3 regions of the Undibacterium sp. Ji42W genome follow, and region 2 is predicted to be linked to each of the others. Evidence: predicted binding sites of a transcription regulator. Region 2 holds the regulator's gene; each other region holds the start of a gene.
The links. Region 2 encodes FliA, which starts transcription of late flagellar genes. Its sites were predicted from a motif close to CTAAAGTTTNNNNNNNNNNNGCCGNTA; they were not measured.
Positions count from the first base shown of each region.

Region 1: a site for FliA is predicted at 3,835-3,861, ahead of ACO0LG_RS22010 (flagellar protein FlaG). Genes of this name have one in related genera too.
Region 3: a site for FliA is predicted at 4,521-4,547, ahead of fliD (flagellar filament capping protein FliD). Genes of this name have one in related genera too.

Region 1 is NZ_JBMPOV010000010.1:221,677-229,617, reverse strand. Features, by position in the region: gene ACO0LG_RS22030 (YjgN family protein) at 1-1,028, opposite strand, end outside; gene ACO0LG_RS22025 (lipocalin-like domain-containing protein) at 1,180-1,710, opposite strand; gene ACO0LG_RS22020 (quinone oxidoreductase family protein) at 1,712-2,704, opposite strand; gene ACO0LG_RS22015 (LysR family transcriptional regulator) at 2,827-3,693, shown strand; gene ACO0LG_RS22010 (flagellar protein FlaG) at 3,915-4,307, shown strand; gene ACO0LG_RS22005 (hypothetical protein) at 4,319-5,251, shown strand; gene ACO0LG_RS22000 (pyridoxal phosphate-dependent decarboxylase family protein) at 5,455-6,918, shown strand; gene ACO0LG_RS21995 (ATP-grasp domain-containing protein) at 6,923-7,941, shown strand, end outside.
Region 2 is NZ_JBMPOV010000011.1:127,995-135,935, forward strand. Features, by position in the region: gene ACO0LG_RS22805 (MFS transporter) at 1-279, shown strand, start outside; gene flhB (flagellar biosynthesis protein FlhB) at 519-1,718, shown strand; gene flhA (flagellar biosynthesis protein FlhA) at 1,715-3,802, shown strand; gene flhF (flagellar biosynthesis protein FlhF) at 3,799-5,139, shown strand; gene ACO0LG_RS22825 (MinD/ParA family ATP-binding protein) at 5,132-5,962, shown strand; gene ACO0LG_RS22830 (RNA polymerase sigma factor FliA) at 5,971-6,702, shown strand; gene ACO0LG_RS22835 (flagellar motor protein) at 6,684-7,424, shown strand; gene motD (flagellar motor protein MotD) at 7,466-7,941, shown strand, end outside.
Region 3 is NZ_JBMPOV010000004.1:423,369-431,309, forward strand. Features, by position in the region: gene ACO0LG_RS11405 (tetratricopeptide repeat protein) at 1-2,090, opposite strand, end outside; gene ACO0LG_RS11410 (flagellin) at 2,491-3,978, shown strand; gene ACO0LG_RS11415 (flagellar protein FlaG) at 4,079-4,462, shown strand; gene fliD (flagellar filament capping protein FliD) at 4,582-6,594, shown strand; gene fliS (flagellar export chaperone FliS) at 6,638-7,108, shown strand; gene ACO0LG_RS11430 (flagellar protein FliT) at 7,115-7,450, shown strand; gene ACO0LG_RS11435 (flagellar hook-length control protein FliK) at 7,456-7,941, shown strand, end outside.

The DNA.
Region 1 (7,941 bases), on a different contig from region 2:
ACTTGTTCTTGTGTTTCTGCGATGAAGTCATCCAGGCTGCCAGTGACTTCCAGTTGCAGGCTTTCAACGCGATAGCGCAGGGAACGAATTTGTGCAAACGGGATAAACAGACCCAGAGTGCAAACAATACCAAGTATATTGGTGATGGCAATAAAAGTCATGCGACCCCATTGCAAATTGTTCTTGAACTGATGATCACCCAGCTTGGTATGGTTCCAGATCAGGTTTTGCAGCAAGGTCAGGAAGATAGGGTAGATTGCAAACATCCACATATACAGGACGAAGATAAACAGGCCAAATGAGGTGATCGCCGCGATATTTAATTTTTCACCGTGGCCACCAGCAAACAGGGCCAGCACTGTGCTGCCAAAGCCTACGCCAATAACAATCATGCCAGCCAGCATGATGCCTATGCCGACCAGGTAAGCCCAGTAAAACTGGCCAACGCCTGCATTGAAAGAAAAATGTGTGCTGCCGAAACGACTTTCGTTGTGCTGGAATCTTTTCAGGCGTTGATGGAAGACTGGTGCCAGTAAATACAAAGTAACACCAGCCAGCAGGGGCCAAAGTAAGAAAGTGCTGTATGCCTGTCCTGCGGTGCCACGGAAACCAAAACGTATGCCCCGGTAGCTGGAGTTATACAGCTTGAATTGCAGGCTTTTCCAGACCAGCCAGGGCATGACTGCCACCATCATCAACATCATCGCAAATCCCAGACCCACGGAGAATTTGAACGCCAGTTGGTAGCCAAAGACAAAGACAAAAGCAACAATGCGCCCTTTGAGTATGGCAATTGCATTGCCATGGTATTCAAAACTGCTGCCACCAAGATGGGTGCTGGAATACAGGTAGCGGTTGCGGCGTACTTTTGCCCAGGCAGAATATATACCCAGGGTGATAATACTGAGCAATAGATTAACTATCCATATGCGAAAATATTCGCTGCCACTTCCCCTGAATTCAAGTTGCAGCGTACCACTTGAAGATTGCTGACTTACTGAAAAGTCGTTGTTTTGGAAGTTATCCATGCTTGTGTTTTTCCCATGCACTCTAATTTTTTTGGAGCATGGACAATCTCATGGAGTTGGTATTAAGTCAAGTGCAATAGCGCTTTCGACCTCTCATCGCAGATGTTTTTCCACATACTGTCGTGGAAAATAAATGGTTTAAGCAACTTTACTAATGCAGTTTTTTCCAGGTCGAGATAGCGGTAGTGCCATTGCCATTTGCGCCGGCGGGTACCCGATAACTAAGTAGGTCAGCCTTTACCTCAAATTGCCTGGCCTGTTCACTGCCATCCCAGTTTGGGAAGGATGCATGTTCTATCCTGAAAATCAGTACATTTCTTTCTGTATCGATGAAACAGCGGCCATAGTGTGAACTGGTATCAAGGGCGGCAGCCCGGTATTCTGGTTCTGTACCTATGCTTTTATCTCCTGCTGCAAACTTGCTGCGTTCTGATTTGTAGATTTGCAACGAATAAAGGCCAGTGCCGTCAATGATAAGCAAGCCTTGCGGATTTGGCCCAAAGGTTTCGCCACGGCTGCCATCGGCGCGAATTTCTGGTGCTGCCACAAGTGCCCAAGTACCTGCCAGGGATTTTTGTGCCTGTTCGTTCTTATCGACTTCCTGTTCTGTGAAAGCGCTGACTGGCAGGCTGAGGGCCGCCAGATAAATCAAAGTGATGATTTTCTTGTTTGAAGTTTTCATGTCATTTCCCCTGCCATTCGTTTTTTGCTTTGTCACTGATTGCCAGCAGTAATTTGCCTGTAGTCTGGCGTGACTCCAGATCTGTATGGGCTCTGACAGTTTGCTCCAGTGGATAAACCTGATGTATGCGCAAACGCAATACACCTTCGCGCAACCAGTCCAGAACACGCTGGCTTCGGTACTTCAGACTCTCAATGTCAGCAATGTGATGCGCAAGAGTAGGGCGTGTCAAAAACAAAGATCCCTGACGGCATAAGTGCATGGGGTCTATGGGCAGCACATTGCCGCTTGATTGTCCAAACAAAACCAGGCTGCCCAGCGGGCGCAAGACTGCCATGCTGCCGAGGCAAGTAGTCAGACCTACCGAGTCATAAACAACATGTACGCCTTTTTGCTGAGTCAATTCGTTGGTGGCAGCGACAAAGTCAGTTTGCGTATACAAAATTATGTGGTCTGCCCCGGCAGATTTCGCCAATGCCGCTTTTTCCGGGCTGGATACGGTGCTGATGACGTTTGCCCCTTTCTGCTTCAAGACCTGGGTTAACAATAAGCCCACACCACCAGCCCCTGCATGTACCAGCGCCGTCTCTCCGGCCTGTATGCGGTAACTGGTTTCAGATAAATATTGCACGGTGACAGCTTGCAGCATCGTGGCTGCTGCATCGCGAGTGCTGACTTCTGATGGCAAAGCGATCAACTTCCATACGGGAATAGCCATGTACTCTGCATAACCACCAGGCTGCGACAGCCATGCGACCCTTGTACCAACTGGCAAGTCAGCACTGCCTTCGACTACGATGCCCGCGCCTTCAGCACCCGGGGTGCAGGGCAGTGTGGCGGGATTTTGTCCATTGCGCTGATAAACATCTGCATAATTGATTCCGGCGTAATCGACACGTACCAGCACTTCACCATCTTTGGGAGTGGGCACCGGTACATCGCGCAATTCAAGTACTTCTGGTGAGCCTTGTGAAAAAAATTGTATGGCTTGCATATTCTCTCTCTGGTTGGTTGACTGGATTACAGTCATGCTTGATTTGATGACTTGCAGCTTAGCCAAACTCAGACAGAAAGAAAATTACTGAAAAATTCGCCTGGACTGTGCATAATTGCACCATGATGAATTGGGATGATTTACGATATTTTCTTGCACTGGTCGATTGCGGTACGCTGACCGGGGCTGCACGTCGCCTGCAGGTTGAACATACGACAGTTGCCCGTCGCATAGATGCGCTGGAAGTTGTGCTTAAATTGCGTCTGTTTGACAGACTTGTGCGTGGCTGGCAATTGACGGCAGAAGGGCAGGATCTGATTGAACATGCGCGGGAAGTGGAGGAGCGCTGGTTCAGTTTTGAAAGAAAAGCGCTAAGCGCAAGCAAAATGGAAGGTGTAGTGCGCATTTCTGCACCACCCAGTTTATCGACCTTTTTACTCGCCCCCCGGCTTAAAATTCTTTGCGCCAGTTTGACCGGCGTGGAGTTGGAGTTACAGGCAGAACGACATCAGGTCAGCCTGGGCAAACGTGAGGCAGATATTGCTTTGCGGATGGCGCGCCCGCAAACAGCGGGCCTCGTCATCAAACCCCTGGCCAGCGTAGGGTATGGCCTGTATGCCAGCAAAGCCTACCTGAAAAAGCACAAGGAAGACGATTGGGAATTCGTCGCTTATGAAAAACACTCTGCAACGCCCCATCATCAATGGCTGGAAGATTATCTGGCGCAACGCAAAGTTGTTCTTCGCAGTAATGACCAAATGGTGCTGGCACAGTGTGCGGCAGCAAATCTTGGCGTAACGGTTTTGCCGCATTATTTGCGCCAGAGTCATCGCCACCTGTATCGTATAGAGCAACAAGCTTGCCCTCTGCGCAGAAAGCTTTGGCTGGTGATGCACGATGACGTGCGCCGCTCTCCCAGAGTAAGGGCGGTAGCTGATGGTTTGATCGACTTGTTTTCTGGTGCAGAGATGACTGATTTGTTATTGTGAATGTCAAATTAATAATTAATTATTAAATAAGCTTTCATCTTGATTTATTGAAATATTGTATTTATTAACAATCTTTCATTGGTGATTCAGATGGCTATTTACAAGTGGTGACACTAAATTCAGTTGTTCTCAAGAATAAACCTAAACTTTTGACAAAAGCGACCGTAATACACAATATGGAGTAATCCGTCATGTGGTTTAATTTAGGGCTGGAGAGCAAAATGAGCATCAATCAAATAGCAGGTGGGGCCACTGGCGGTGTCAGTGTTGATACCCGGCAAGATGTCAAGGTTGCACCAGTTGTTGCTAAAGCGGCACCTGCATCTGGACCGGTAACAGTTGAAGCCAGTAAAACTGCCGTTAGCAAAGACAGTCAGCCCCAAAATGACATTTCGGCCAAAGAACTAAAGAACTCTGTCGACCAGATCAATCGTGCCATAGGTTTGAATAAAAGCGTTAATCTCAATCTGGATAGCGATTCTGGTAAAGTGGTAGTGCAGATTGTTGATAATGAAACCAATGTCGTATTGCGGCAAATCCCCTCCAGAGAAGTGCTGGCTATAGCCCGTGATCTGGAAGGTAAAAAAGGTGTTTTGTTGAACGACCATGCATGAATGGATAAAGAGTGATTGTCAGCTCTGATGTTGAATACTGGTTAAAACAAGCAAGTTTGCCTCTCCTTGACAGGATAGGCAATGCATCCGAAGAACTATTGGCATATGTCGCGAAAGTGAATAACACTCCCGCCGACCTAGGGCTAATACAGGCTAAACTGAATCCCGATTTTTTAAATGATATCCGTACAGCCATAGCGGATATGCCACCTGCTGTGCTGAGGCTTTTGGATAAACCCTTGCTAGGTGTTTATCTTGGACATGGCCTTGGGTCATCTGCTGTGACGGACGTTGTCTCAGACCCTGATGGCAAGATACTAGGCGTCGTGACACTCATGGATGCCGACGCTTTCTTATGCCGCACAGCCAATGACTGGGCTAGCTGGAAAGAAAATACGCCATTTTTGCCAGGCTCAGCTTTTCAAGTCAGTCTGCAAATTGAAACCCCGGAAAACGATCACCGCAAAAATGCCATGCAGTTCTTACTCTTGCATGAATTTGGTCATGTGCTGACGGCCAATAGCGAATTTTTACCCGACTGGTGGATAGGTTCGCAAAAATTCAGATCAACTGATGAATATAGTTTCTTGAGCTTGTCCTGGCAAATCGCCATGAATGGCGACATCATTCCTTTACTCAGACATGATTTTGAGTACCGCAAGAATTTGCGTTTCTATAGTGATCAGCAAGTTGCGGGTGATTTAATCCCCGGCATCTACCAGGCAATGGAAAAAACCGGCTTCTCCAGTCTGTATGCCGCAACTAATGCCTATGATGATTTTGCCGAGGCTTTTGCCATGTATGTGCATAGCGTGATGATGGGCAAGCCTTATCAATTGTCCATCCGTTCAGGCGATGCGATCGTCATGGAAGTGGCAGATTACTGGTCCAGCCCACGCGCCCGCTCCAGGAAACAGTTATTGGCAGACTACCTGTCTGGCTAATCAAGTCTGCGCAATCATCGAATCTGTAGATTCAAGTCTGTTGCCTTTAGGCCACTTTTCGCGATTGAACTATTCGTTCGCATCAATAAAGCAGCAAAATTTGCTTTATTCGACACTTCATTTTCTATCCGCTCATCCATAATGTGAATAAGCTTGGACGCTTCCCGTCTTTGCGCTGCAATTATTCACGGATGGATATTTGAATGACCGTACCGCCAAAGAACTCACTGGACCCCGATGACTGGCAGTCCCTGCGTGCGCAGGGACATCGCATGCTGGACGATATCCTTGATTACGCAGAACACATACGCGAACGCCCAGTGTGGCAAGTAATACCGGATAAAGTGCGCGCAAAATTCCAGTCGACTTTGCCTGCTGCGCCGGCTGAGCTTAGCGAAGTGCATCAACAATTCATGGAAAATATCTTGCCGTATTCAGTAGGCAATAGCCATCCTGGCTTCATGGGCTGGGTGCAGGGCGGTGGCAACCCCGTGGGTACCTTGGCAGAGATGCTGGCAGCGGGCCTGAATGCCAATCTGGGTGGGCGTGATCATATCCCCATAGAAGTCGAGCGCCAGATAACCCGCTGGGTCAGCGAGCTATTCCATTTTCCGGATACTGCCAGCGGCCTGTTCGTTACAGGCACGTCGATGGCTAATTTTATTGCCGTACTGGTAGCACGGGCGCGTGCTCTGGGCGCAGAGGTAAGGTATCAGGGGCTCACGGCTTTTCCTGAGCGGCTGGTAGCTTATACTTCAGCCGGTGCCCATGGTTGTGTCGCCCAGGCCATGGACATGGCAGGGATGGGCAGAAACGCCTTGCGCGTCATCCCCATGAATGCCAGCTTTGAAATGGATGTCGGCGCATTGCAGGCAGCAATCATTGCAGACCGCGCCGCGGGATTAACGCCATTCATGCTGGTAGGCACTGCCGGTTCAGTGGATGTTGGTGCGATTGATGATTTACAGGCCTTGGCAGATGTTGCCAGCATTGAAAAATTATGGTTCCACATCGACGGTGCATTTGGTGCGCTGGGTATGCTGTCGCCCAGTATTGCTGCACGCCTGACTGGCATAGAGCGCGCTGATTCCATCGCCTTTGATTTTCATAAATGGTTGCAAGTACCTTATGACGCAGGCTTTATTCTGGTGGGTGACAGCGATGCTCATTATGCGACCTTTGCCACGCCAGCCAGCTATTTACGGCGTGAGAACAAAGGCCTGGCTGGGGGCTCACCCTGGCCCTGTGATTTTGGGCCTGATTTATCACGCGGTTTCAGGGCACTCAAAACCTGGTTCACTTTGCAGGTATACGGCGCAGAACATCTGGGCCAGATGATTGCTCATACTTGCGAGCTGGGGCAGTATCTTAAAGTCAGTATCCTGGCGAATTCAAAATTCGAATTAATGGCACCGGTTGCCTTGAATATTGTCTGTTTCCGCTACCGTGTTGACGGCCTCAGTGATGAGGCAAGTGATGTACTCAATGCCAATATCGTGATGGCCTTGCAAGAGTCCGGTATCGCAGCACCATCCACCACCATCATCAACAAGCGGCTTGCCATACGCGCGGCAATCGTCAATCACAGAACCACCTCTGCCGATATCGACGCCTTGCTTAATGCAACTCTCGCCATTGGCGAGCAAATTCATACTTCAGGCGATTGAGAATATGACGAACATCGACGAATCTGGCGCGGCAACGGGCGAGCCAGTACAAAGTAAATTGATAGGCCTGGCTCCTCTGATGCGCATCGCATTTTCTGGTGGCGATTTAAAACCACTGGGGACAGAATTGATCGCCTATGCAGAGGAACATCCGCATGACGCGCATGCACTCATGAACCTGGCAACGGTATTGATCTTGCTGGGGCATCGTGATGCGGCCCTGACCACCCAGATGGAAGCTTTGCGATTGCAACCGCTTTATTCAGTGCCCACGACCCGAGAGCCTGCCTTGCGCTTGCTGGCGCTCATGACAGATGGGGACCTGATGGCCAATACCCCGCTTGAATTTTTGGTGGAAGATTCTGATATCGCACTTGATTTGTTATATGTCGGTGCAGGCATACCCGCGGTCGAACAAGTGCCGCCGCATGACGTCATGTTTATTGCCGTTGGCGAGGCAGATGACAAGAATAGCTTGCTGCTTGACCTGCAAGAAATTATCCAGACCTGGCCCACACCGGTATTGAACGCGCCTGAGCGTATCACCCACCTGGGTCGTGACCGCGCCTGCGCCTTGCTGCAAGATGCACCGGGCGTAGCCATGCCCACATCGGCCCGCATCAGCCGTCAAACGCTGGAGCAGATAGGTGGTGGCGAGGTGGCTGTCAGCAGTATTTTGGGTGGCGATGATTTTCCCATTATCGCCCGCCCCCTGGGTTCACATGCGGGCCACGGCTTGCGCAAAGTATTGTCGGCTGAAGATGTGCCAGATTATCTGCAAGCAGTACCAAGTGAAGAATTTTATATCGCCCGCTTTGTCGATTACCGCACTCTTGCAGATGGCCAGTTCAGGAAATACCGCATTATTCTGATCGATGGCAAACCGTTCATCTCGCACATGGGCATTTCCAAACACTGGATGATCCATTATCTGAACGCAGGCATGACAGACAGTGCAGAAAAACGTGCTGAAGAAGCACGCTTCATGCAAAGCTTTGATGAAGATTTTGTACCCCGGCATGC
Region 2 (7,941 bases):
ATTTTTTCCCGCATGATCCCTGCTCAGGCAATGATGTCGGCTGTGCCAGCCGCTGACAGCCGAGGCGCATTCATGGCGATCAATTCATCGTTGCAGCAAATTGCCGGTGGTGTTGGTTCTGTGGTTGCGGGGATGATCGTCAGCCAGCCTGATGGTGGTGCGATATTGCATTTTGATTTGCTGGGTGACATTCTGGTTTGTACTGTGTTGCTGACTGCTGTCATGATGTATTTCATACATCGTATGGTGGCGGCACCAGCAATTGCTGTACCTGCCTGATCAAAGCATTTCAATTAGCTAATTTCAAAACTAAATCTGAATGCTTTGCGACAAGGCAGGTGTTCAGATTTCAGTTATTTATGGTCCTTTAAACATAAAGGGCCAGTCTTTCCCCAGAGCTAAGGGGTATTTCTTCCTTTATTCCCCGCATCTTGTGCTTCTGTCATAGCCAATAATTACACCTGTACATTTGCGTAATCAAAGCAGTACTTGCTTTGAGGAAATAACAGGAGTCGGCAATGGCCGAAGATAGCGATCTCGAAAGAACCGAACCGGCCTCGCCCAAGCGCCTTGAACAGGCGCGGGAAGAGGGTGACGTTCCACGTTCGCGCGAACTATCTACCTGTACCATCCTGCTGGCAGCAGGTGGCGCGCTCTGGGGTATGGGTGACAGCCTGGTGCGGCAGTTGAGCCAGGCACTGGTCTCAGGCCTGTCGCTGGACCGGGCGATCATCTATGACCATGAACTTTTTTTCTCGCAGGTTGCGGCAAGTCTGATGCAAGTGCTGATGGCTTTTGCACCTGTTGCGGGGCTCTTGGTGGTGGTGGCGCTGGGTTCGCCATTGTTGATAGGTGGCTGGCTGTTTAGTACCAAGGCGCTGACACCGAATTTTTCGCGCATGAACCCGATCTCTGGCTTGGGTAATATGATCTCTACCCGTGCAGGTGTGGAATTGATCAAGGCCATTGTCAAAACTATTTTGGTCGGCGTTGTCGCCTGGATAGTCATCATGGGGCAAAAGAATGCCATCTTCGCCTTGCCGCTGGAATCGCTGAAGTCTGGCCCGGCCCACGTAGGCCACATGATGGGGGTGTGTTTTCTGGCTATTGTCGGCTCACTGGCAGTGATTGCGGCGATTGATGCGCCTTACCAGATGTGGCAGTACGCAGAAAAGCTGAAGATGACCCATCAGGAAGTGATACAGGAATCCAAGGAAGCTAACGGTAATCCACAAATCAAGGCGAAGATTCGTGCACAACAGCGTGAGATGGCACGACGCCGCATGATGTCCGAGATTCCAACGGCTGATGTTGTTGTGACCAACCCGACTCACTTTGCTGTCGCTCTCAAATATACCGAAGGTGGCAATGGCGCACCTAAAGTCATTGCCAAGGGGGCAGATGCAGTCGCTGCCAAAATCCGTGAGCTGGCCAAGGAACACAATGTGCCCCTGCTGGAAGCGCCACCACTGGCCCGTGCCTTGTACAAACATACTGATCTCGGCGACGAAATACCAGAAGCCCTGTATGCCGCCGTGGCAGAAGTTCTGGCTTATGTTTACCAGTTGCGCAGTTACAGCAAGGGGGACGGCAATAAACCTGTAAAACCAAATGATTTACATGTGCCACCTGAGCTTGATCCCAATAATCAACCACAAAATCAACCACAAATTCAGGTGCAAAATCAACCATCTAATCAAGCAGGAGCCCAAGCATGAATAGCTTCACCTTGCCTGCCTGGATGAATGGCATGAACACCAGGGCGCTGGCTGCGCCTTTCCTCATCATCCTGATGCTTGCGATGATGATTTTGCCTTTGCCAGCCTTTATTCTGGACGTGTTTTTCAGCTTTAATATTGCGATTGCGATCATCGTCCTGCTGACCAGCTTATATACAATTAAACCGCTGGATTTCATGGTGTTCCCGACTGTGCTGCTGGTGAGTACGATGTTGCGCCTGTCCCTGAACGTCGCCTCCACCCGCGTGGTGCTGACAGAAGGCCACACTGGCCCAGATGCCGCCGGTAAAGTGATCGAAGCCTTTGGTCACTTTCTGATCGGTGGCAACTACACTGTCGGTATCGTGGTATTTATTATCCTGACCATCATCAACTTTACCGTCGTCACCAAGGGTGCAGGCCGTATCGCTGAGGTGGGTGCGCGTTTCGCCCTGGATGCGATGCCAGGTAAGCAAATGGCGATTGATGCTGATTTGAATGCAGGACTGATTGCTGAACAGGAAGCCCGCCGCCGCCGTACCGAAGTGGCGCAAGAAGCAGAATTTTATGGCGCCATGGACGGTGCCAGTAAATATGTACGTGGTGACGCGGTTGCGGGCATCATGGTCACCGTCATCAATATCGTCGGTGGCCTGGTGGTGGGTATGGTCCAGCATGACCTGGATTTTGCTACTGCGCTGAAAAACTATACCTTGCTGGCCATTGGTGATGGCCTGGTCGCGCAAATTCCTTCGCTGATTATCTCAACTGCTGCTGGTGTCGTAGTCTCACGCGTGGCCAGTGACCAGGATATCAGTGGACAGTTGATAGGGCAGTTGTTTGCCAAGCCCCAGGTCATGATCATCACTGGCGGCATAATTGGTGGCATGGGTATCATACCTGGCATGCCGCATATTGCCTTTATCCTGCTGGCAGCCATACTGGTTGGTGGTGGGTATATGCTTAACAAGCGCGGTCAGGTTGCTCCTGTCGTCGAAGAAAAAGTAGATGCCCCCGCCAGCACTGGCCAGGAAATGGAAGAAGCGACATGGCAAGACATCTTGCCTGTTGATACCCTAGGCCTGGAAGTCGGTTATCGCCTGATCCCTCTGGTGGATAAAAATCAAGGTGGGGAACTTTTGCGCCGCATTAAAGGCATACGCAAAAAATTCGCCCAGGAAGTGGGATTTTTATCGCCGCCTGTACATATTCGCGACAACCTGGAATTGAAGCCCTCGGCATACAGGATCACACTCAAAGGCGTGGAAGTCGGTGCTGGCGAGGCCCTGAGTGGTCAGTATCTGGCGATTAATCCAGGCATGGTGACCGGCAATTTGCCCGGTGCTGTCACGAACGACCCTGCCTTTGGTCTGCCTGCGGTCTGGATAGAAGCTGCCCTGCGCGAACAGGCGCAAGCCATGGGTTATACCGTGGTCGATTCCGGTACCGTAATCGCTACTCATTTGAATCACCTGATCACCAGCCATGCGGCTGAATTGCTCGGTCGTCAAGAAGTACAGTTGTTGATGGATCACCTGGCAAAAGACATGCCAAAAATGGTGGAAGAACTGGTGCCAAAAGCCTTGCCTTTATCCATCCTGCAAAAAGTATTGCAAAACCTGCTTGTCGAAGGTGTGCATATCCGCGATATGCGTACCATTATTGAGACTTTGTCTGAGCAAGCCATGCATACTCAGGATGCCAATGAATTGACGGCACAAGTCAGGATTGCTTTGGGCCGTGCCATTGTCCAGCAAATCTTCCCGACCGGGAATGAGATGACAGTCATGACCCTGGATAACCGTCTTGAACGCCTGTTGATGCAAGCCCTGCAAACCAGTGGTGCTGATGGCTCAGGCATGGAGCCTGGCCTGGCCGACACCCTGGCAAGCCAGACCGAGGCTGCGGCCCAGCATCAGGAGCAAATGGGTCTGACGCCGGTCTTGCTGGTGCCCGCGCCATTACGTGCCTTGCTGTCGCGCTTCCTGCGCCGCAATTTGCCACAACTTAAAGTCTTGTCACACGCAGAAGTACCTGAAACAAAAACCATTAGAGTCACCAGTCTGGTCGGAGGTCAATCATGAACGTCAGAAAATTTACCGCGAATACTTCTCGCGAAGCTTTGCGCATGTTGCGCGATGCTTTGGGGGCGGATGCCGTGATCCTGTCTAACCGTAATGTCGGCGGCAAGGTGGAGATACTGGCGATGGCCGATGAAGCTATCAGCACTATTGAACCCACTGCCAGCGATGAGATACTCATACCTGAAGTGCCACGCTTTGCACCACGCTTTCAGACTGAAGAGCCAGTCACCAGACAGCGTGTTTTTGAGCGTCCTGTCGAAGAACCTGCAATTGTCAGACCAACATTCAGACCGATAAACAATACAAACAGTACACATAGTACGCCTAACTTTGCCAATGAGGTTGAAGCGCCGGTCAGTGCCAATGAACTCAATGATGTGATGTCAGAGATACGCTCCATGCGCAGTATGCTGCAATCGCAACTGGCAGAGATTTCCTGGTCGCAGACACAAAAACGTCAGCCTCAAAAAGCAGAAATCCTGCGTGAATTACTGGCCACCGGCTTTAGTGCGAGCCTGGCTCGCTATCTGGTAGAAAAACTGCCGGAAACTGGCAAGGTCGAGAATGGGCTGGACTGGATCAAAAGCACCCTGGTGCGTAATCTGTCCACCATCGATAATGAAAATGAAATGCTGGAAAAAGGCGGCGTGTATGCCCTGGTAGGTCCGACAGGTGTGGGCAAGACGACGACGACCGCTAAACTGGCTGCCCGTTGCGTGATGCGCCATGGCCCCTCCAAGCTGGCATTGATCACGACTGACGGTTATCGTATCGGCGGTTTTGAGCAATTGCGTATTTATGGCAAAATCCTGGGTGTGATGGTGCATGCGGTCAAGGATGAGGCAGATCTACGCATCGCTTTGTCCGAGCTCAAGAACAAGCATACCGTCCTGATTGATACTGTGGGAGTCAGCCAGCGCGACAAAATGGTGACTGAACAGGTGGCAATGTTGTCTGGAACAGACACTCCGGTGAAGCGTTTGCTGTGCCTGAATGCGACATCGACAGGCGAAACCTTGAGCGAAGTAGTGCGCGCCTATCAAGGTAATGGCCTGGCAGGTTGCATACTGACCAAGCTGGATGAGGCCGCGACTATAGGTGGTGCATTGGATATTGCGATACGCCAGAAACTCATGGTGTATTACATTGCCAGCGGCCAGCGTGTGCCTGAGGATCTGCATATCGCCAATAAATTGTATTTGATCGACCGCGCTTTCAAGCTCAAGCGTGAGACAGCGGCTTTCCGTTACCTGGATGAAGAACTGCCTTTGTTGATGGCGGGTGCAGTTTCTGCACAAACATCAGGCCGTGCTGGCCAGGAGGTATCCCTTGGCTAGTTTTGATCAGGCAGAAGGCCTGCGCCGCATGCTGGCTGGACCAAAACCACGGGTATTCACTTTCTTGTCTGCATTGAGAGAAGATGAAAAAAGCGGCATGCTGGTCAATTTGGGAGTGTCGCTGGCGCGTCAGGGTAACCAGGTCTTGATGGTGGATGCGCGCGCTTCAGAAAACAGTGTGGGCGCATGGTTGAATGCCAGCGTTGATCAGACCTTATTGGATGTAGCGAAACAACAGCGTACAATGAAGGAAGCAGTCAAATTGGTGGCATCCGGCTTGTCGGTTACGATGCTGTCCCGTCATGCCTGGCTGCCGCCAGAAAATACACGGCAATTGTCCAAAGTGTTTGACGTGGCGGCCAACAGGGCTGATCTGGTCATCGTGGATAGCGAGATCAACCTGGACGACAGTTTCGCCTTGTCTACGCTGGATGACAGTGAGCTGGTGATACAGGTCTCTGCTGATCCTGCCATGATCAAGGCTGCGTATGGATTGATCAAACGCATAAGCAACCGGCTCGGCAGGCGTGGTTATGGTATTTTAGTGTCCGGCGCATCGGAAAAAGAGGCGAGATTGATTTATACGAATATGGCGCAGGCGGCCAGCCGTTACCTGGCGGTGCCACTGCACTACGTTGGCCATGTGCCGGAAGATGAACACGTAAGAAAGGCTGCGCATTTGGGACGTTCTGTGATTGATGCTTTTCCTAAAGCCCTCGCTTCGCTGGCATTTTCCCGGCTGGCTGAACAATTGGCGAAGACCGCGCGTTCCACCTTGTGTGTAGAGGGAGTCCCTGAGCTGGGTGTCGGTCTCGGAATGTAATCAAAAAAATGTACACCGCGAGCGGAAAATCAGATAAAAACTTCCTTTTAAGGGAGCATGCGCCACTGGTCAAGCGACTGGCTTACCAGTTGAAGGCGCGCCTGCCTCCCAGTGTGGAGGTGGATGATCTTGTGCAGGCCGGTATGATAGGCCTGCTGGACGCCGTCAACCGTTACGAAGATACCCATGGTGCACAGTTCGAAACGTATGCGGTACAGCGCATACGGGGCGCCATGCTGGATGAGCTGCGCAGCAGTGACTGGTTGCCGCGTGGCGTGCGCCAGAACATGCGCAAGATAGAAAACGCCATGAATGTGCTACAGCAAAAGCTGGGCAGGCCACCGCTGGAAACCGAGGTGGCGAAGTCGCTCAAGCTCAGCCTGGAAGAATACCAGAACCTGCTGACAGACAGTGGTGGACACCAATTGGTGTACTACGAAGACTTTCATGATGCGGATACCAAGGAACATTTCCTTGACCATTATTGTTCAGATGCGTCAGGTGACCCCTTACAGGATTTACTCAATGACGACTTCCGTGATGCCGTCATTGGGGCAATCGACAGCCTGCCAGAGCGCGAGAAGCTGCTCATGGGTCTTTACTACGAGCAGGAATTGAACTTGAAAGAAATTGGTGCGGTAATGGGGGTATCAGAGTCGCGGATATCACAATTGCATAGTCAGGCTGTTGCCAGGCTCAGGGCATACTTAAGGGAGAAAGCGTGGACTGGGCTAGCGTAATCGGATTGATACTGGTGATATTTGGCATAGTCACCGGACAGTTGATGGAAGGGGGCAACCTGTCTTCGCTGGTGCAACCCGCTGCCTTTGTCATCGTGGTAGTGGGAACGCTGGGGGCAGTGCTGCTGCAAAGCCGGCTCAACACTTTCAAGCGCGGCGTGCGTATGCTGCGCTGGGTGGTATCTGAGCCACCTGATACCAGTAAGAAGAATGTTGCTGATGCCTTGATCTGGAGTGTCGTTGCCCGACGTGAAGGATTTTTGAGCCTTGAGCGTTATATGAATGCCTCATCTGATCCTTTCATCAGCAAGGGATTACGCCTGGTGATCGATGGTATAGACCCGATACGCCTGAAAGACATCCTCGACGTTGATATTTCATTATATGAAATGGAACAGCGCCAGGCTGCCAAAATCTGGGATGCGGCGGGTGGTTATTCACCTACCATAGGCATTTTGGGTGCGGTGCTGGGACTGATTCATGTCATGGAAAATCTCAGCGACCCTTCCAAGCTCGGCGGCGGTATCGCAGTTGCCTTTGTTGCCACTATTTACGGTGTGGGCATGGCCAACTTGTTATTTTTGCCAATCAGCAATAAATTGAAAGAAATCATAGGCCGTGAAGTGACGCGCCGTGAAATGCTTTCTGACATTTTTTACAGTATTGCCCTTGGTGATAGCCCGCGCGTGGTGGAAGAACGGCTGACCCATCATCGGAACTGACGGTAAGACTGAAAGTTACGCTACATTGAGAAAAAGTACTTATGGCAAGGAAAAAATACCACGAAGAACCAGACAACCATGAGAGATGGCTGGTTTCTTATGCGGATTTTATTACCCTGCTGTTTGCTTTTTTTGTTGTCATGTATGCCATTTCCTCGCTGAACGAGGGCAAATACCGCGTCTTGTCAAATTCTCTGACCGGTGCATTTGGCAAAGTCATGACTGTTAATCCTAAGCCTGTTGATGCGCAGACTGAACAAAAGATCAAGCTTGATCCTCTGCCTCTGGTCAAAAACCGTATCAATGAAGGTTTGCGCAAAGAAAAAGCGCAAATGACCACCATGGCCAAAGATATCTTGACCGTGCTGGAACCCCTGGTGCGCGAAGGCAAGGTGAGGGTCACCCAGACCAGCCGGGGCATCACCATAGAAATTAATGCCAGCCTCTTGTTCGCTCCTGGTGATGCACGTCTGAATGTGGATTCCATACAGGCACTTAAAGCAATCGCTGGCGTCCT
Region 3 (7,941 bases), on a different contig from region 2:
CTGCCCCTTAGTCTGCGTAATCCATCCAGATCGTGCGCCAGAATAATGGCTTTTTGCGCATATTCATCCTCAGTATACGCTTGCCATTCTTCATGGCCAATCGCAGTCAGAATACTTGCGCCGATACGGCCAACAGAAGGCCGGTCTGCCAGGGAGATGAACGGAATGCCCATATATAAAGATTCCAGCAAGGTCGTTCCTGAATTATGCGGAAAACAATCCAGACTGATATCTATATGTTTCAGCACTTCCCAGGAAGGTGTAGTAAAGCCTATATGCAAACGTGAACGTTCGATTCCATAACGCATGAACCTTGACGCCATTTCATCCTGTACTTGCGGATCCTTGAAGTCGCCACTATTAATGATCAACTGGGAATTGGGCATCGCATCCAGTATCGTTGCCCAAACACGTACAACACGGTGATTAATCCTGGTGGAGCGTGACAAACTGCCAAAGGTAACCATGCCAGTCTGTTCAAAAGGCGAAGTTGTCAGTTCTGCCTTGCGCGTGTCGGGTCTGTATACATATGCAGGACCATCCAGGCACCATACTTTCTCTGAAAATAAATGGGCGCAATTGTCCGTAATTGTGGGCTTGTCCGTCAAGTAATAATCAATCGCACTCAAGCCAGTTGTATAACCATATTCAAGCCAATGCAAGGAAACTGGTGCCGGTTTGCGTGCGAATACCGACAGGCGGTTACCATTGGTATGACCCGCGACATCCACCAAGATATCGATGCCATCAGCACGAATACGTTCTGCCAGCACCTCATCTGTCATATCCCGGGTTGGCACCCAATGGTCTACCTGTTTTTTATAATAGTCTGTGACCTCGTCCTCAAACGGTGGATTGGCATAGGCATACACTTCAACCTGCCCTTTGTCATGCGCTTCTATGAGTGGCAAAAGAAAATACTTGCAAACATGATTGTAAAAAGCTTGGGTCACATAGCCTACTTTAAGCCGTTTGCCAGGTATAGGGGCATTTTCAAATGCCCTCCATGTTGCCTTTAGTGGAGCGGTAAACCGTACATCAAACTCGTGGTAAGCATTAAAAATGACTTCCGGCGTCAAATCTGGATGGTAATTCAGGCAAAACAATAAGTTGGTATAAATTTTTCTGTTGAAAGATGATTCACCATCTTGTCTGAAAGACAGTGTTTTTATGTAGGCTTCTATCGCTGCATCCAGGTGATTTGCTTCACGCAAGGTATCACCATAGGCGGCCCAGATCTCTGGAATATTCTGCGTCAGTGTCAAGGCATGCTGACCGCATTCTATAGATTCTTGCACCTGCCCGTTCTGACGCAGAGCATCAATCAGATTAGGGTAAACCTGAACCAGATCGGGTTGCAATTGCAAGGCATGCCGGTATTGCTCAATAGCGACGCTGTACATGCTGTGCTCGCGATAAGCCAACCCAAGATTGTTAAACAGGTAGGCCAGGTTGGGGTTTAATTGAACAGCTTTCGATATACTGGCAATCGCCTCTTCTGTTTTACCAATAAAACGTTGCGCATTGCCAAGATTATTTAGCCCGACCACCATATCTGGCTGTATCGCCAGTGCTTTTTCCAGATAAACAATAGCGTCGGCGCAGCGCTCCAGGGAAATCAGCACATTTCCCATATTTACAAGAACATGCGAATTATTCGGCAACAGGCTAACTGCCTTGCTTAATGCATCCAAAGCCTGAGGGAATTTGGCCTGTTCTATCCTGGCAAGACCAAGATAATCCCAGACGATGCCATCACGAGGCAAATAAGATGACAGCCACAAACTGCCATCTTCCAGTTGCGCATACTGCTTTGCCAATAAGTACTTATTAAATATACCGAAAGCGATTTTCCTGTTATCAGCAAAATGTGGCATGACGTCAAAGGCGAGCTTGATATACGTCATACCTTCATCGCACTCGTTTGTATCGCCACAGATTCTGGCTAAAGCATAGAGCGCTTCAGCATGGCGCGGAAAATGCCGGATAATATTCAGTGCGGCATGTTTTGCCTCGGCCAGCGCTCCAGCATCGAAAAACTTATGAACTTCACGCATTGCTTTTCGGGCATCAAAACCTGTTTTTGCCATGACCAGTTCCTAAGTAAGATTTTTTATCATTAATTATTTTTACAAATGCCTCGGTTTGCTTACAAATTATTTAAGCAAAATGAGTAAAACTGCATGCATAGAATGGAAAATACCAGAAACAACCCTGCTCAGGCTTATTTTATAACCAATGAATTTGTTTCCATGTGTTAAATAAAGCCCCAAAACTAAATCAAATTAGACCCTAAAGTATTTAAAAAAAGCGCCGACAAGCGGAATGACTAAAAAAACTTGAGCGAAAAAAATAAGATTTATTTTCAGAAACACGCTAAAACTTTTTTTATCTGTACCGATACCCTTTACAACGGCGGTCCAATAGTCAGCACGAAAGACCAAAGTTTCAGGCTACTACGCCAATTTGAATAACTTAGGGAGAATTACCATGGCTGTTATTAATACCAATATTGCATCGCTGAATGCACAACGTAACTTGAGCACATCCCAATCTGCTCTGAACACTTCCCTGCAACGTCTGTCTTCCGGTCTGCGTATTAATAGCGCCAAAGATGATGCCGCTGGTCTGGCTATTTCCGAACGTCTGTCTTCTCAAATTGGTGGCTTGAATCAAGCTGCACGTAATGCGAACGACGGTATCTCCCTGGCGCAAACTGCTGAGGGCGCATTACAACAAATCGGTTCCAACTTGCAACGTATTCGTGATCTGGCCGTACAATCTGCCAACGGTTCTAACAGCGTTTCTGATCGTGCCGCTCTGAACAATGAAGCAAGTCAGCTGATTTCTGAGATCAACCGCGTTGCCAGCAGCACTAACTTCAACGGTGTGAACCTGCTTGACGGTAGCTTCTCCGCACAAACTTTCCAAGTTGGCGCTAACGGTACATCGAACGATCAAATCAGTATCGCTTCCATCTCCAGCGCAAAATCTAGTGCCTTGGGTGTCGGTGCATCTTCCAGCTACGCAACAACAGTTGCCGGTGCCGGTGCAGTTACTACCACAGCCCTGGCTGCTGGTGACTTGTCCATCAATGGCTACCAAGTTGGTGCTTCTGCAGCAGATGGCGTATCCTTCTCCAACTCTACAGCTAGCGGCATCTCCAAAGCAGCTGCGATCAATGCAATCAGCGGCAGCACAGGTGTTACAGCAACTGTTGGTTCGACAACTGTTGCAGGTACTGCAAGCACTTCTGCAACAGCCATTGCTTCTGGCGACATTACTATTAACGGCGTAAATCTGGGTGCCTTGAATGCATCTACTTCTGGCGCACAACGTGGTGCTCAAGTAGCTGCTGCTGTCAATGCAATCAGTACACAAACAGGCGTTACAGCAACATTCAATACATCAACTGGTGCAGTTGCACTGGCTGCTGCCGATGGCCGTAACATCACTGTAACAGCGAGCTCAAACGCTGCGGCTGCCGCTGCAAATACAGGTATTACCGTATCAGCAACTGGCGCAACTGACGTAGCTACATCAACACTGTCACTGACTTCTACCAGCTCTGCTGGTATCACTCTGGCTAACGGTACAGGTACTGGTTTGACAGCTGCCAATCTGACAGGTGCCTTTACATCTGCTTCGGTAACGGTTGGTGCTGGTGTATCGTCACTGAATCTGGGTACGGCTGCCGGGGCCACCTCTGCGCTGACGACCATTGATGCGGCATTGCAGTCAATCAATAGTTCCCGGGCTTCTCTGGGTGCGTATCAAAACCGTTTCTCTTCCGCGATCGAAAGTTTGCAGACTAACTCTGAAAACTTGACAGCATCCCGCAGCCGTATCCGTGATGCAGATTTCGCCCAAGAAACAGCGTCCCTGACTCGTGGCCAAGTGTTACAACAAGCTGGTACAGCGATTTTGGCTCAGGCAAATGGCTTGCCAAACGGCGTTCTGGCCCTGTTGCGTGGCTAATAGAAGTAGGCTTAAGTAAATTAGGTTTATACTTAAAGCATAAAGCATGTCCCCCTGGTCATCTTTTTGATCAGGGGTATTTTTCTTGAAGGAAAAGATCATGGACATCCGGTCGATAGGGAGCGCATCTCCATCAGGACAACTGATCGCCGATCGTACAGTCGCACCTGATACCAGCTCACCCGTTTATAAGTCTGCAGCAGCTTCAACGCAAACCATTGATGCGGTCAAGGCAGCCTCCTCTGCGTCAACACCACCAGAATTTGATAAAGTGACCAAAGCAGTCGACGATATCAACAAAACAATCCAGTCTCTGTCACAATCCCTGGAATTCAGTGTAGAAGAACATAGTAATAAAGTAGTCGTGAAGGTGGTTGATCTGCAAACCAAAGAAGTCTTGCGCCAGATCCCGTCTGAAGAAGCCCTTGAAATATCGCGCTCTCTGGATAAACTACAAGGTCTATTGATCAAACAACAAGCGTAATTAGCTAATCTATAGTCAGTCCTGCATCTAAGTTTTAAATTGGCATGTAAATTCCCCTCTAAAGTCTGGTTTGTCTTTGCCGATAATTTAGTACAGTACGGTCTGACAAGGGGAACAATGTGGGCATACAATCGACAGGCTTAGGCGCCAATCTGGACGTCAACGGTCTCATTACCAAACTAATGCAGGTGGAGAGTCAGCCACTGACAACACTGGCGAAGAAAGAAGCCAGTTTTCAGGCAAAGCTATCTGCTTATGGCACGCTTAATAGCGCGCTCAGCGTTTTTCAGTCCAATGTTACCGGCCTCAGCAATCTGGGCACTTTCCAGTCGCTTACTGCTTCTGCAGGCGACAGCTCAATTTTATCTGCCACCACCACCAGCGTTTCTACTCAAGGTAGCTATAACGTCAATGTCACCAAGCTGGCACAGGCGCAAACTATTTCCAGTGCTGGTCAACTCAGCTCCACTGCGAGCATAGGTAGCGGCACCAGCACGACAATCAACTTCGAGTTTGGCACTATCGCTGGCGGCACTTCTGCAAATGGCGTGTATACAGGTTCGACTTTTACCCAGGATGCAACACAATCGATCGGTACAGTGACGATCGATGGCGCGAACAATTCGCTGCAAGGTATTCGTGATGCAATTAATGCCGCAAAGGTAGGTGCAACTGCAGCCATTGTTGGTGACGGCAGTGCTACGCCCTATCATCTTGTGCTTACATCAGCAAAAACTGGTGCCACTTCTAGCTTGAAAATCTCTGCTACTGGCGATGCCGCAATTCAAAGCCTGGTGAATTATGATCCGGCTGGCGCACAAAATTTTACGGAAACAACGACGGCACAAAATGCAGCGCTGACTGTTAATGGTATTGCAATTTCCAGTACATCCAATGCGGTAACTGGCGCCATACAGGGCACAACCCTGAACCTGAGCAAAGTGGGCACGACCAGTTTGTCATTGAGCGCCAATACCAGCGGGATACAATCTGCAATCAATGGTTTTGTGAAAGGCTTTAATGACTTTCAGGCCACGTTAAAAACCCTGACCGGTTACGATGCCAGTACGCAAAAAGGCGGCATCCTAATTGGCGATTCTACCGCCAGGAATGTACAAAGCCAGATCAGGTCGACACTCAGTACCGCTGTCAACGGGCTGGGTGGGAATATCACGAGTCTCGCCAGCATAGGCATCAGTTTTCAAAAAGACGGTACACTTTCTGTAGATTCTTCGAAACTAAATACTGCCTTGTCGACGAATTTCAATGAAATCAGCGGTCTGTTTGCCTCTGTCGGCAAAGCAACGGACAGCCTGGTCAGTTATACCAGTTCGACCAGCGCAACCAAACAAGGCGCTTATGGACTGGAAATCACAGCCATTGCCACGCAAGGTGGTTTGCAAGGCGACTTGGACCTGACTGCTGCCAGCACCACCATTGCTGCCAACACTGGCATCAATGTAACCCTGGATGGAAAGACGTCTCTGGTGTCGCTGGCTGCGGGCACTTACACGGCGTCTTCACTGGCGACCTTGCTGCAGACTTCGATCAATGGCAACTCTATATTCAAAGACAACAGCTCAACAGTCACTGCAACGATCAATGGCAGCGGCCAGTTGCAATTGCAATCAACCCGCTATGGCAGCGCGTCGAATGTGAGTCTGGCTGATGGCACAGGTACTGGTGCAGCCAGCTTTACCGGTACTGTGCTGAATGGTACTGCGGGCGTGGACGTAGCAGGGAAACTGAATGGCATTACAGCAGCCGGTAGTGGGCAATATTTGACGGGCGCGACTGGTTCCGATGCCGAAGGTTTGAAAATATTGGTCAGCGGTGGCTCACTTGGCGCACGCGGTACGGTCAATTTTTCAAGAGGTTATGCATCTCAGGTATCGTCTTTGCTGTCTAGTGTTGTTGGCACTTCAGGCTCTATATCCAGTGCTACAGATGGTATCAACCGTAGCATCAAGGACATAGGCAAACAAAGGGATATTTTAAATAGCCGCCTGTTCGATACAGAAGCACGCTACCGGGCACAATTTACAGCTTTGGACACTATTGTTAGTAGTTTGAATAATACTAGTTCATTTCTCACGCAACAACTGGCAGCACTGACGTCAAGTACGAAGTGAATGTGGTTAGCAGTATCAATAATATCAGAGAGGATTAATCGCTATGTTTGGCTCATCTCAAGTACGTGGTGCAAATGCCTACGCAAAAGTTGGCATAGAGACTGGCGTGATTGCTGCCAGTCCCCATAAATTGATTGTGATGCTTTTTGAAGGAGCAATCGTAGCGATCTCCAATGCATCGCAACACTTAAGCAACGGTGAAATTGCCTCTAAAGGCCAGTCAATTTCAAAAGCTATCGCCATTATCGAAAACGGACTGCGCGCAAGTCTCGATAAGAAGGCAGGTGGTGAAATAGCCAATAATCTTGATGCGCTTTACGAATATATGAGCGCCCGTTTGATTCGCGCCAATTTGGACAATAACGATGACATGCTCAATGAAGTAAAAAATCTCTTAAGGGATTTAAAATCTTCATGGGAAGCGATTGCACCCAGCAACGAACCTGTCGCAGAAGCACCAAAAATGAATATGGACCCATTGTCCCCTCGTCCTGCCAACTTTGTTGAGGCTTGAATCAAGATGAATAGTCTGGAACTAATCTCATTGTATGAAAATGTTGCCGCAATTACAGGCAATATGCTTGAAGCAGCACGCTCAGGCAATTGGGAGCTGCTGGAACAACTGGAGAATGACTGCTCCAGCCGCGTGCAAACCATACGTGAAAGCGAAATCCCTTTTGACCTGTCCGCAGACATGCGCGACAAGAAAGTCCGCATCATCAAGAAAATTCTTGCTGACGACAAGGAAATCCGTGATATTACCGAACCATGGATGGCGCAGTTGTCAGATCTGATAAAAAACTCCAGTACCAACAGAAAATTATCTAATGCTTATGGTGCAGGTAGTGCAGCCTGATTTTTATGGCTACCCCACTCGATAGTTTGTCCAAACCAGTTGCCAATATCGAGGCACCAGCAGCAGCATTATCCATCAACGAAACCAGGCAGGACATCACTCCAAAACTGGCGCAACTGGTTACCGGGCAATTGCTCAAAGGCGAAATCCTGTCGAAGTTGATGGATGGCAGTTTTACCGTGCGGGTGGCAGGCATTACCGCCAAGATGATGCTGCCAGAAGGTACAAAAACAGGCGACCAGATTCCATTGCGACTGATCGCAACCGAACCCCGCCCCACCTTCCTGCTGGAACACAACGGCGACGCCCAGTTCCCTACTCCGCTACCGCAAAACTACGCTGTAGGTGCTGACAAGCGCCCACAGCTTCAAACCAGTAATTATCTCGGTGCGGCTGTCAATGAAGTGGAGACACCAGTCTCGCAAACAATCAGCAGACCAAGCACTCCAGAAACAAGCATTAAAGCCGATACTTCGAGCATAGTCAGTTTG